One region of the Guptibacillus sedimenti genome, then DNA from elsewhere that is predicted to be linked to it. Evidence: riboswitches for the same ligand, from Rfam matches in the RefSeq annotation. Region 1 holds a riboswitch; each other region holds the start of a gene.
The links. A riboswitch is a leader RNA that binds a small molecule or an ion and turns the genes downstream of it on or off. The one in region 1 is predicted to bind S-adenosylmethionine.
Positions count from the first base shown of each region.

Region 1 (4,209 bases):
TAGTAGGGAATAAGACTCATCTGTAATACTATCCCATTGTAGCAACTTTACAGAGCTATTGACAAGAAATAATCACTGAGCAGATGTGTTGGGATAAGTTGGTATCTTATATTCTTTTCCTATTTGTATCCCTGTAGGATGAATTTTGTTTAATGTTTCAAAATCGTGAACAATCGTTTCAATTGCTACAGGCACCGATCCATTTGCCTTTTCCACTAAAGAAAGAACGGTATCACCAGCGCTAATTTTGTAAACCACATAGGGAGCATCGTCTTTGGGTGGAGCGAGTACTTCTGCTGCTTCAGACTCCACTCTGGGTGAGGGGAGTGTCCCAGTTGTTAAATCATAGTAAGTGGTGTGAAGAATTAGGAGTAAAAGGATTCCCATTAGCAACTTTTTCATCGCTCTCACCTTCCTATCGTGTTTATTTCTTTTATATAAAGGTATGCTTGTCCTTCCATGATATGACAGGTTTCTTAATGAATTATCTTTTCTTTCGAGCAACTGTCGAGTAGAATACAAGGAGATGAGAAGTCTTAACATCTACTCATCGAGCAAGCCTTACGTTAAAAAAGGAGATCAAAACATGTTTAAAAAAGTAATGCCATTTTTTCTGTCAATGTTGTTGATCATGTTCATTGTGCCAATTGTAACGTTCGCTGATGCTAGCGTTGGTGATGTCATTGTGACACTTGGTGAAGATTTATCAGAAGAGCAAAAGCAAACGCTATTAGAAGAAATGAAAGCACCAGACGATGTCATGACCGTGACAGTATCAAATGAAGAAGAGCATAAATACCTTGGCAACTATATTAGTAAAGCCTTAATTGGAACGCGTGCCTTGTCTTCCTCCTCGATTACAATTGGTGAGAAAGATGCTGGGTTAAGTGTGGAAACAAAAAATATCAACTGGGTTACAGATGAGATGTATGCCAATGCTTTAATAACAGCGGGAGTAAAAGACGCTGATATCTACGTAACAGCACCAACGGAAGTATCCGGTACGGCAGCTTTAACTGGTTTGATTAAAGCGTATGAGTTAAGTTCAGATGAAGTCATTCCTGAGGAACAGAAACAGGTTGCAAATGAGGAATTAGTAACGACTGCTCAATTAAGTGATAGTATTGGTGCTGATAAAGCAACAGAGTTAATGACGAAAATTAAAGATGAAATTGCTACAAATCCCCCTGAGACAGAAGAAGACATGAGAACGATGATTAAACAAACGGCTAGCGATTCAGGAATTGAACTAACTCAAGAAGAACTAGATGGACTTGTGGCACTGTTTAATCGAATGAAGAATCTCGATATCGACTGGGATCAAATGAAGAGTCAGCTCGAGAATGCGAGAGAAAATCTTGATGAATTTTTAAACAAAGATGAAACACAATCTTTTATTAAGAAAATAATTGATTTCTTTATTGCGCTTATTGATGGAATAAAAGGGGTATTTCAATCGTAAAGTGACAATGGACTGAAACTTTCTTCTCTCGTTATACGTATTAAGAGTGGAAAGAAAAGGAGGGAGCGAGGATGGAAATCCTATCTTTGCCTGCAGTTGGTTTTCTTGTTGTCTTACTTAGCGTGCTTTTCTTATTCGGAGAGTTGCTTGTTCGAGTAAAAGGGATTTTTGGATTGATTGGAATCCTAATCCTTACATTCTATTTCAGTTACCATTTAACATCATTATCATCTATGGTTTGGATGGGTCTTGTGTTTGCAGTTGGTCTAGGATTAGTTATTCTAGACGGAAAATTATTGAATGACGGAACGTTTGGCCTGATTGGATTAGCAATGATGGTAACGGCAGTTGCTATACCTTCCCCAACTTTTCTATATGGACTGCTTGTTTCAAGTGGATTTTTAATTGGAACTGCGGCGTCCTTTCTGTTTTTAAGAGTATTTCCTGCCAGGTCCATGTGGACGAAGATGACGCTAAAAGATCGTCTTAGTAGTGAAATGGGGTACAACTCAATGAATGTGGAGTATAAAAAATTAGTTGGAGAAACAGCTATCGCCCTTACTCCGTTTCGCCCGAGTGGTACAATTGAAATGAACGATAAAAAGTATAGCGCGATTTCAGCAGGAAGCTGGATCGATAAGGATACGGTAGTTGTAGTAACCTCGGTTGATGGAACGCGCATTGTAGTGGAAGAAAAGAAGGTAGAAAGTAAACGTCATCCGATATAAAACTGAGCCTCGAGTCATAGATTCGGGGTTTTTTTCATATTCTTTACTAATCCGTTTATCCCGATCTCTAAACTAGGGTTGACAGATTGTTAGATAATAGTTAAGATTTAGAAAATAACTTATCAAGAGAGACCGAGGGACTGGCCCGATGACGTCCAGCAACCTGCCTTCGAGGCAAGGTGCTACTTCCAGCAAAATGGAGTCCATTTTGGAAGATAAGGTGAATTAAGGTAACCTAATCTGTCTTTCCAATTTGGGAAGGCTTTTTTAGTTGTTTAGCCTCTCCTATAGATTATGATGAGCAAGGGAGGTTGCAAGATGGGAAGCAAGGAGCAGAACTTTTCAGACGTTGCAGCGCGTATTGAACGAATGCTAAGCACGTTGAAGTATGGATCGATTACACTTGTCATTCAAGATGGAAAGGTGATTCAACTTGAAAGAAAAGAAAAAGAACGACTTTAATTTTAGCGCTGACTAGAGACACTAGAGGCGGTTCTAACCACGGTGGTTAGGACTGCCTCTTTTTTTAGGATAATTTGATTGCCATAGGAGGTTTTGTAATGGAATGGTTATATGAGAACTGGTCAGGCGAGGAGCCGGAATTCAATCAGGATTCAGATACAAAAGGAGCATTGGAAGTTCTTAATTGGGCCTATCAAACTTATAAAGAAGACATCGTATATGCATGTAGTTTCGGTGTGGAAGGTATTGTTCTCATTGATTTGATTTCTCATGTAAATGAGGAAGCTGAAATTGTTTTTTTAGACACCGGACTTCACTTTAAAGAAACGTATCAATTGATTGAGAAAGTAAAAGCAAGATATCCAAAGCTTAAGATAAAGATGAAGCAACCAGAAGAGTCTGTAGAAGAGCAAGCATTAAGTAAAGGGGAGGCACTTTGGGAGAAGGATCCAGGGCAATGCTGTAATTTACGAAAAATTGTTCCTTTACATGAAGAATTAGATGGCGTAAGTGCCTGGATATCGGGCTTAAGAAGAGAACAGTCGCCTCTAAGACAAAAAACGAATTATTTAAATCGAGATAAAAAATTTCAGTCCATAAAAGTTTGTCCACTCATTCATTGGACGTGGAAAGAAATTTGGCGCTACGTCTACGAGAAGGATCTACCATATAATCCCCTTCATGATCAAGGCTATCCCAGTATCGGCTGTGCCGTATGCACAGAAAGAGTTTTGAGTGGAAGCGATTCTAGAGCGGGGAGATGGGCAAGTCAGGAGAAAACAGAGTGCGGGTTGCATCTTGATTCCGCATCAAGCCGATGACGATTGTAGTGATTACAGTTGCGCTGTTCTTTGCCATGAATATTGGAGCAAGTGGCGCAGCTGCATCAATGGGGGTGGCCTATGGAGCTGGTGCCATAAAAAAAAGACGCACAGCACTAGCTTTATGTGCTTTCGGAATAGTAGCCGGGGCCATTTTTGGTGGAGGGAACGTCATTAAGACGATGGGCAGTGGAATTATTCCCACCTCAGTGCTTAGTTTAAAAGTGATTCTAATTATATTCATTTCAGCGACAACGGCACTTTTTCTAGCAAATATTATGGGGATCCCTTTATCAACGAGTGAAGTTACTGTTGGATCAGTTGTAGGGGTAGGCATTGCATACCGTGCATTGTTTTTTTCAAATGTTATGGTCATTATGCTTTTGTGGATTATTATTCCAGTAATTGCTTTTGTGACAGCCTTAATAGTAGGGAAAGGGTTGAAGGCTCTCAAAAAGCGTTTTCACCTTACAACAAAATGGCAAAAAACGCTTACTATCGTTTTAATTGCAGCTGGGTTTCTTGAAGCATTCTCTGCAGGAATGAATAATGTGGCCAATGCAGTAGGCCCTTTAGTCGGAGCGGGAGTTCTTTCCCTTTCTCACGGTGCCTGGTTAGGGGGAGCATTTGTTGCTTTAGGTGCGCTTGTCTTTGGAAGCCGCGTACTTGAAACGAATGGATACCGCATTACACGTTTTTCGCTAGGTGAAGGGTGTGCGATATCGGGAACGAGCGC
Region 1 is NZ_JAQQWV010000001.1:1,424,410-1,428,618, forward strand. It holds gene PQ578_RS06970 (hypothetical protein) at 73-402, opposite strand; gene PQ578_RS06975 (DUF1002 domain-containing protein) at 587-1,462, shown strand; gene PQ578_RS06980 (NfeD family protein) at 1,534-2,190, shown strand; SAM riboswitch class I at 2,307-2,412, shown strand; gene PQ578_RS06985 (YezD family protein) at 2,509-2,652, shown strand; gene PQ578_RS06990 (phosphoadenylyl-sulfate reductase) at 2,751-3,473, shown strand; gene cysP (sulfate permease) at 3,470-4,209, shown strand, end outside.

Region 2 (4,209 bases), 610 kb from region 1:
GTCTACCGGTACGACAGCACCATCATATTCTTCTTCAATAAAGCTCTGAATTTCATCAGAATGTAAAACCTCAACTAATGCTTGAATCGCTTCGTTATCTTCATCACCTTTATTGACAGTAATTACGTTCACGTAAGGTGAGTCGGAATCTTCAAGAGCAATGGCATCTTCTTGAGGATTTAGACCCGCATCGATCGCATAGTTTGTGTTGATCATAACCGCATCACCTTCACCTTGCTGGTAGATCTGTGGAAGAAGTGAAGCTTCTACGTCTGTTTTAAAATCAATGTTTTTAGGGTTTTCTGCAATATCTTCTACTGTTGCATCAGAAGCCTTCACGCCTTCTTTTAGTGTGATAAGTCCTTGGGCTTCGAGTAAAGAAAGCATACGTCCATGGTCAGAAACAGAGTTACTCATAATGATCTGAGCACCATCGGGAAGCTCCTCTAAGCTCTTATAATCTTGTGAATAAACACCGATTGGCTCAATGTGAATGCCTCCAGCGTTAACAAAATCATAAGTATCGTTTTCTTCCATTTGCAACTCCATATAAGGAATGGTTTGGAAGTAGTTTGCATCTAATTCACCATTTGCTAGCGTCTTATTCGGTAGAATGTAATCCTGGAACGTTTTAACTTCTAGCTCTACGCCTTTTTCTTCAAGCATCGGCTTTGCTTCTTCAAGAATTTCAGCATGTGGAATGTTTGAAGCACCTACTACGATTTTCTTTGAATCTTCGCCTTCTCCAGATCCTTCACTGTTTCCACTATTGTTGCCACACGCTGCAAGTACTGCAAGAGTAAGGACTGCAAATAGGGATAAAAATTTCTTCATGATATTCTCTCCTTTTTTTATCGTTTATCTATAACTCGCGTTGCTAAATCTCCAGCAATCTGAAGAATCGCAACAATAACCAAAATTAATACGGTCGCAACAAGCGTCACGTCAGGATTGTTTCTTTGGAAGCCTTCAAGATAAGCGAGGTTCCCAAGTCCCCCTGCACCAACCACACCAGCCATTGCGGTGTAGCTTACAAGCGCAATCGCCGTTACGGTAATACCCGAAATGAGGGCTGGCATTGCTTCAGGAAGGAGAACTTTAAATATAATCTCCCCATTCGATGCCCCCATTGACTGAGATGCTTCAATCACACCTTTATCCACTTCCCGAAGAGCAATTTCAACCATTCGCGCATAAAATGGTGCCGCACCTGCAATAAGAGCTGGAAGAGCTGCATTCGCGCCAAGCATCGTTCCAATAATGTAAACAGAAAGCGGAATGAGTAGAATGATTAAAATGATAAACGGGATCGAGCGAAATAAGTTTACGATTCCAGCAATAATGCTATTAACAAACTTGTTCTCCCATATGTTTCCCCTTCCGGTTAGAAACAATAGTAGTCCAAGAAGAATACCGAGAATAAACGTTGCTAGCACGGAAATTGCCGTCATGTAAGCTGTTTGAATAGTCGCTTCCCACATCGATTCCCAGTTCACATTAGGAAATAGTGATTCAACCATTCGTAATCACCTCCGCTTCTACACCTTGCTCACGAACATACTTCAGTGCACTTTCGACGACAGTCGGTTCACCTTTAAGAAAGACAGATAGCTTACCATAAGGGCCATCTTGCGTATGAGAGATTTTTCCTTGAATAATGTTTACTTCAATATCAAACTGACGAATTAACTCTGTTACAAGCGGTGACCCCGTTTTACCTTTGAGGAACGTAAACTGGACGAGTTCACCCTCCTGGCTTGCTGCTAAATGTGCAATCGATTCCTTCATTTCTTCAGGCTCACTTAACTGATTCACGAAATCTTTTGTTATTTCTTCTTGCGGATGATGAAAGACTTCAAGTACTGAACCGTTCTCAACTACTCTACCGTTCTCCATCACTGCCACTCGGTGACAAATTTTACGAATAACGTGCATTTCATGGGTAATCAAGACAATAGTTAAACCAAGTTTCTGGTTAATTTCTGTCAGAAGTTCGAGAATGCTATCCGTTGTTTTAGGATCTAGAGCAGATGTTGCTTCATCACAAAGCAATACCTTAGGGTTATTCGCAAGCGCTCGCGCAATACCAACACGCTGCTTTTGTCCCCCACTTAGCTGTGATGGATAAGCGGCTTCTCGTCCTTCAAGTCCAACAAGCTTAATTAATTCATCGACACGCTTCATTCGTTTCTCTTTGGAAACACCTGATATTTCGAGTGGAAACGCGATGTTATCACGCACTGTTCTTGACCAAAGAATATTAAAGTGCTGGAAGATCATTCCGATTTCCTGTCTTGCCGCACGTAGATCTTTTCCTTTAAGAGAGGATAAATTATTTCCTGCCACCGTGACCGTACCGTCCGTCGGTCTCTCAAGCAGGTTGAGCATCCGAATTAGCGTACTTTTTCCGGCGCCACTGTATCCGATAACTCCGAAGATTTCCCCTTTTTTCACTGAAAGGTTAACATTCTTAACGGCCTCTACCTTTCCAGACTTCGAAAAGAAGGTTTTATTAATGCCTTTAAGCTCAATCACATGTCTCACATCCTTTATGCATTTGCATGTTGTACCAGCTTCCTGAAAAAGGACTTTAGTCCCATGCTTTTATTCTTTACCTTGAAGCACTTAAAAAAAATGATTTTAAAAATGCCCTTCTACTTTGAGTAGAAAGGCATGTTATCAATCAATGTCTTCCTCTCATTTCTCAAAGCAATCGCTTTGCAGGAATTGGCACCTTTTCAAACGAGTCGTTTGACGGTTGCCGGGCTTCATAGGGCCAGTCCCTCCACCTCTCTGAATAAGAGATTATAAAATTAAAATTACTTTACTGTGGTTAAGTGCTAAATTGAATTCTAGCATGGTACTTTATGAGTGTCAATTACTGAGCAAAAAGTCACAATAATCAAACATATTAACTGTTATTAACCAAGAGAAAACCATCAGCTGATTCGCCTGATGGTTTTTGTTCGCTCAGAAAGTTGTTTGTAAAGAGCTAATTTCTCAAGATCAGCATTTCCTCCACTCACAACAGCCCCAATTTTGCTACCTTCCAACCGGCTTGATTTACACAAGACAGCCGCGACAGATGCCGCACCAGCGCCTTCAACAAGTGTCTTATGTCTTTCAAGCATAAAGACGATTGCAGCAGCAATTTCTTCTTCAGAAACAGTCATCATATCGTCAACGAGTTCTTCGATAATTGGATACGTTCGTTTTCCTGCTTCCTTCACAGAGATGCCATCGGCAATCGATTTTACTGATTGAAGAACGAGAGGACCAGTACCTTTAAATCGATTCCATGTCGCAGATGCTTCCGAAGCCTGGATTCCAATGATTTTGACGTGAGGAAAGAACGACTTTATTGCCAGCGCCATTCCTGCTAATAATCCTCCACCTCCAACGGGAACAAGAATCGTATCTAAGTCAGGACATTGTTGCATCATTTCAAGTGCAACGGTTCCTTGTCCTGCCATAACAACAGGGTCGTCAAACGCATGAACAAATGTTGCCCCTTTTTCAACACGCTCTCGATCCGCTCCACTAAACGCTTCGTTATAGGATTCGCCTTCAAGTACAACCTCTGCGCCATAAGATCGGGTCGCTTCAATTTTACTTGTTGGGGTATGAATCGGCATATAAATCTTTGCTTTGATGCCTCGCTCCTTCGCAGATAGCGCTACTCCCTGAGCATGGTTACCTGCTGAAGCGGCAACGATTCCTCGAGCGGCTTCGATTTCCGTTAGTGAGGCAACCTTATTGTAAGCACCGCGTAGTTTAAATGACCCCGTTCGTTGGAGGTTCTCCATCTTTAAGAAGACATCTTTATTTGTAAACCCATTCAGCGTTGTAGATTGCTGAAGCGGTGTACGGTGAACCGCCTCCAGCAAATTCTCCATTGCTTCTACGACATGAACGTTATATTTCTCCTGGTAATTCCCAACGTCATTCACTCTCCTACAAGTTGTTTTTCTTCATACAATTTAATCTTTTCTTCAAGGGACAACGTACGAGATACTTCATCCCAACCATTTAACAGCATTTCTTTCCAATAAGGATCAATTTTGAAAGAAGCATGAATGCTTTCTCCATCACGAACTTCTTGTTTTCGCAGGTCAACTTGAAGCTCGTATCCGTCTTTTGCCTTTTGAAAAAGCTCAGCGATAACTTCTTGATCAAGCGCAACAGGAAGGATACCATTTTTTACACAGT
Region 2 is NZ_JAQQWV010000001.1:809,554-813,762, reverse strand. It holds gene PQ578_RS03955 (MetQ/NlpA family ABC transporter substrate-binding protein) at 1-834, opposite strand, end outside; gene PQ578_RS03950 (methionine ABC transporter permease) at 852-1,520, opposite strand; gene PQ578_RS03945 (methionine ABC transporter ATP-binding protein) at 1,513-2,535, opposite strand; SAM riboswitch class I at 2,695-2,804, opposite strand; gene ilvA (threonine ammonia-lyase) at 2,940-3,950, opposite strand; gene leuD (3-isopropylmalate dehydratase small subunit) at 3,947-4,209, opposite strand, start outside.
Region 2: linked by a shared signal. The riboswitch ahead of PQ578_RS03945 (methionine ABC transporter ATP-binding protein) and the one ahead of PQ578_RS06985 (YezD family protein) in region 1 are both predicted to bind S-adenosylmethionine.

Region 3 (4,209 bases), 940 kb from region 1:
TCAAACGAGCTGAAAGAATATTCCCAAACGACTGTAGTCCCTGAACAAGGACAATAAGCAGAAAGACCGTCACGTACATCACATCAACTTCATACCGCAAATGCCCATAGCGGTAAGCAAGGTCTCCAAGCCCACCTGCGCCAACAAGTCCAGCCATAGCCGTTGCCCCAATGAGTCCGATCGTAGCAATCGTTAACCCAAGCACAATCGAGGATCGCGATTCTCTGACTAGAACGTGCCAAATAATGTGTCTCGTTTTGACCCCCATCGCTTCATACGCTTCAACAACTCCGCGATCTACTTCAAGTAAAGCGGATTCCATCAGCCTCGCAATGTACGGAGCTGTAAAAACAACGAGCGGCACAATCACGCCTTTCACGCCGATTGTTGTGCCTGCAATCATTTTCGTAAAAGGTAAAATGAAAAAGAGTAGAATAATGAATGGAATCGACCTGATCACATTAATAACTGCATTTAGCAAGCGGAAAAGAACCTTGTTTTCAAGTGCTTTTTCAGGTCGTGTTAAAACGAGTAACACACCTAGCGGAAGCCCTATTAATACCGAGATCAGGAGGGAAATGCCAACCATCTGAAACGTTTCTATAATGGCACTCCAAATATCTGCTCCCCAAAGATCGAGGAATTCCGAAATCTTAGCTGACATGTGCCTCCACCTCCTGAACATATCCTTCGACGACAACGCCGTTTTCTTCTAAAAAGGCGACAGCTCTATCCGTTTCATCTGTATTACCTTCCAAATGAACGACAAGTCTCCCAAACGGCTGATCCTTTAGCTGCGTAATATTCCCCGCTAATATCGACGGATACACGTCGAACTTTTTACTAACATGCGCAAGAGCCGGACTTCCGGAACGCTCGCCTATAAAGGAAAGGTTCACGATCTGACCACTTTCTTTCAAACGCGTAACGAGCGACTCTGGAAGCTCATCTTGGAAGAGCGACTGTACAAACCGTTTTGCCGTGGATGTCTCGGGTTGACTAAAGATATCAACAACTCTGCCTTGTTCAATCACTTTTCCATTCTCCATTACAGCGACTTCATGACATATCTTCTGAACAACATGCATTTCGTGAGTAATGAGTAAAATCGTAATGCCAAAATCACGATTAATTTGTTCCAATAGCGCCAAAATGGACTCGGTCGTATCAGGGTCAAGCGCACTTGTCGCCTCGTCACATAAAAGCACCTCAGGTTCATGAGCAAGCGCACGCGCAATCGCAACTCGCTGCTTCTGTCCTCCAGAGAGCTGAGAAGGATAAGCATCGCGCTTATCCGATAACCCAACGATCTCTAAGTATTTATCCACCCGATTTTCAATTTCTTTTTTGGGTACGCCCGTTAGCTTAAGTGGAATCGCAATGTTCTGGTGTACAGTTCCCGTTTTCAACAAATTAAAGGATTGAAAGATCATGCCAATTCGCTGTCTTGTTTTTTGAAGCTTATTAGTTGATAAGGAAGTGAGCTCGACATCATTGATAAACACTTTTCCATTTGTCGGTCTCTCCAAAAGGTTCACCATGCGGACAAGCGTACTTTTGCCAGCGCCACTGTAGCCAATGACACCATAGATGCTCCCTTTTTCAACCTGCAGAGAAACATCATCTACAGCTTTTGTTACCGTCTCGCCACTTTGATACGTTTTCGTTATGTTCTCTAATCGAATCATCTCGCCCACTCCTCTTCCAAATTACCAGGATGCCACTACAGATCCGTTAAATTCATCCTGGATAAACTGTTTCACTTCATCTGACTGATAATAGTCCACTAGCTTCTGAATACGCTCATCATCTTTATTTTCTGTTTTTGTCGCGATGACGTTCACCCAAGGGGAATCTTCTGGCTCCATTTCAAGAGAATCTTCTTTCGGGACACGCCCACTTTCCATCGCGAAGTTTGTGTTAATTGCCGCGATCGCAAGCTCACCTAGCTGTCTCGGAATCTGTGAAGCTTCTAATGGAACAAACTCGAGATTGTAAGGGTTTTTCTCAATATCTTTAATCGTCGCTTTTACACCAACGCCATCTTTTAACTCAATAATGCCAGCTTCTTCAAACAACATTAACGCCCTGGGCTCACCTGTTGAGTGGTTTGGCAATCCTACTTTGTCGCCTTCCTGTAGTTCATCAAGACTTTTATATTGATCAGAATAAATACCCATTGGAAAATTAATCGTTGTCGCTACTTTTGAAAGCTCCAAGCCACGTTCTTTCACGAAGTCATTTAAATATGGTTCATGTTGAAACACGTTCGCATCAAGTTCCCCTTCATCAAGCGCCGTGTTGGGCATTACATAATCATTGAATGCCATCACTTCGATCTCAAATCCATCTTCCGCTGCCACTTCCTTCACTTTGTTCATCACATCTTCATGCGGTCCAGCTGTTACGCCAACCTTAAGTGGCTCATCTTCTCCAGAACCTCCAGATGCCTCGTTTCCTGAACAAGCTGCCAAAAAGACTAATAGTAGTGTTCCTAGTAAATAGAATGATTTCTTCATCTTTGAATCTCCTCCAGAAATATGTAGTAATGTAAAGCGTTCTAGCACTAAAACTTAAAAGCACAAAAGTTCTTTTATCTGTTAAAATCCCACCCAATAAAAAAACTCCCTCTGTAAAGGACAGAGAGAGTTGAGTGATTTCGGATAACAAATCAGCCGTGCTTGAACTCCCTCTCATCTTTCAAACGATTGCTCGTTTGCTGGAATTAGCACCTTTCTCACGAACTGAGATGGTTGCTGGGCGTCATAGGGCCAGTCCCTCTGCCACTCTTGATAAGAGTTTTCAATATTATTTAACTATTTTCAATAGTATAGTATCTTTCTCGAAAGGCGTCAAGGGCAGATCGAGAAAAAACGCGTGCTGCGAAAACGCGAGTGCCTGTCACTCCCCGGTATTTGTCGAATCCCGCCCTCCGCGTTGATCAAACCAGTTTACGAGATGCTTCAGCCTCGCCACTCTTAGCTCTGGATGCCCACTGCGAGATAAATTATGATCTGAATCTGGGAATCTCACAAACATCGTATCTTTGCCACGATGTTTTAAGGCAATATACAACTGCTCTCCCTGCTCAATAGGACAGCGGTAATCATGTTCGCTATGCAGAATAAGAAGTGGCGTCTGAATTTGATCAACATACTTCAAAGGCGAATGGTGCCACAGTTTATCAGGGTTCTCATCAAGATCACTTCCAACTTCCCACTTAGTAAAGAAATAGCCGATGTCACTTACCCCATAGAAGCTCTGCCAGTTTGAAATCGAGCGCTGTGTGACGGCTGCTTTAAAGCGATCCGTTTTTCCAACGATCCAGTTTGTCATAAATCCACCGTAGCTTCCTCCTGTTACGTAGAGTCGATCTTCATCAATAAAGGAATAACTCTTCAATGAAGCATTAACACCCGCCATCACATCCTCATAATCGCCACCACCATAGTCCCCTCGGCAGCCATTTACAAACTCTTGACCGTACCCTTGGCTTCCGCGTGGATTTGTGTATAAAACAGCATACCCCTTTGAAGCGAGAAACTGAAATTCATGCATAAACGAATTTCCATACATCATATGTGGACCGCCATGAATTTCAAGAATGAGAGGGTATCTTTGCCCATCTTTAAAGCCAGCCGGTCGCATGATCCATCCCTGAATCTCTAACCCGTCTTTACCGTTGTATGTAAAGCTCTCTGGAGACGAAAGCTCCATATGTTGAAGAACCTCCTCATTTGATTGAGAAATACGCTCCTCATTGACTCGGTCACCATGAAACGAAAGCGTATAGATATCACCAATGTTTAGAGGATCACTAACTGCAACCGCCGCTTCATTTGTCTTCGGTATGTAGTGAAAAGCGTAGAAGTGCCTGTCACCACCCGTTATTTGTCGAACTGTGCAATCGACGTTAGCGCAGTACACGCCAGTGCTTCCCTGTTCACTAGCAAGAAAATAGACTTCCGTTCCATCCTCATTCCACACTGCCCCTGGCGAAGCGCCTCCCCAGTGCATATCTGAAATCAACACATCCGAGCACTCCAAATCAACCGTATCTGTTAAACAAGTAAACTCCTTTTTCTCTACATCAACGGTCCACACCTTATTTAATGTAGCTCCCTCATGAAGAAAGAAGTGCCCGACGAAAGAGAGCTTCTCTCCATCTGGTGACCATCTCGGAGCTTCAAAGCTACCGCCCTCACTGTT
Region 3 is NZ_JAQQWV010000001.1:481,456-485,664, reverse strand. It holds gene PQ578_RS02370 (methionine ABC transporter permease) at 1-664, opposite strand, end outside; gene PQ578_RS02365 (methionine ABC transporter ATP-binding protein) at 654-1,688, opposite strand; gene PQ578_RS02360 (MetQ/NlpA family ABC transporter substrate-binding protein) at 1,710-2,519, opposite strand; SAM riboswitch class I at 2,691-2,799, opposite strand; gene PQ578_RS02355 (S9 family peptidase) at 2,902-4,209, opposite strand, start outside.
Region 3: linked by a shared signal. The riboswitch ahead of PQ578_RS02360 (MetQ/NlpA family ABC transporter substrate-binding protein) and the one ahead of PQ578_RS06985 (YezD family protein) in region 1 are both predicted to bind S-adenosylmethionine.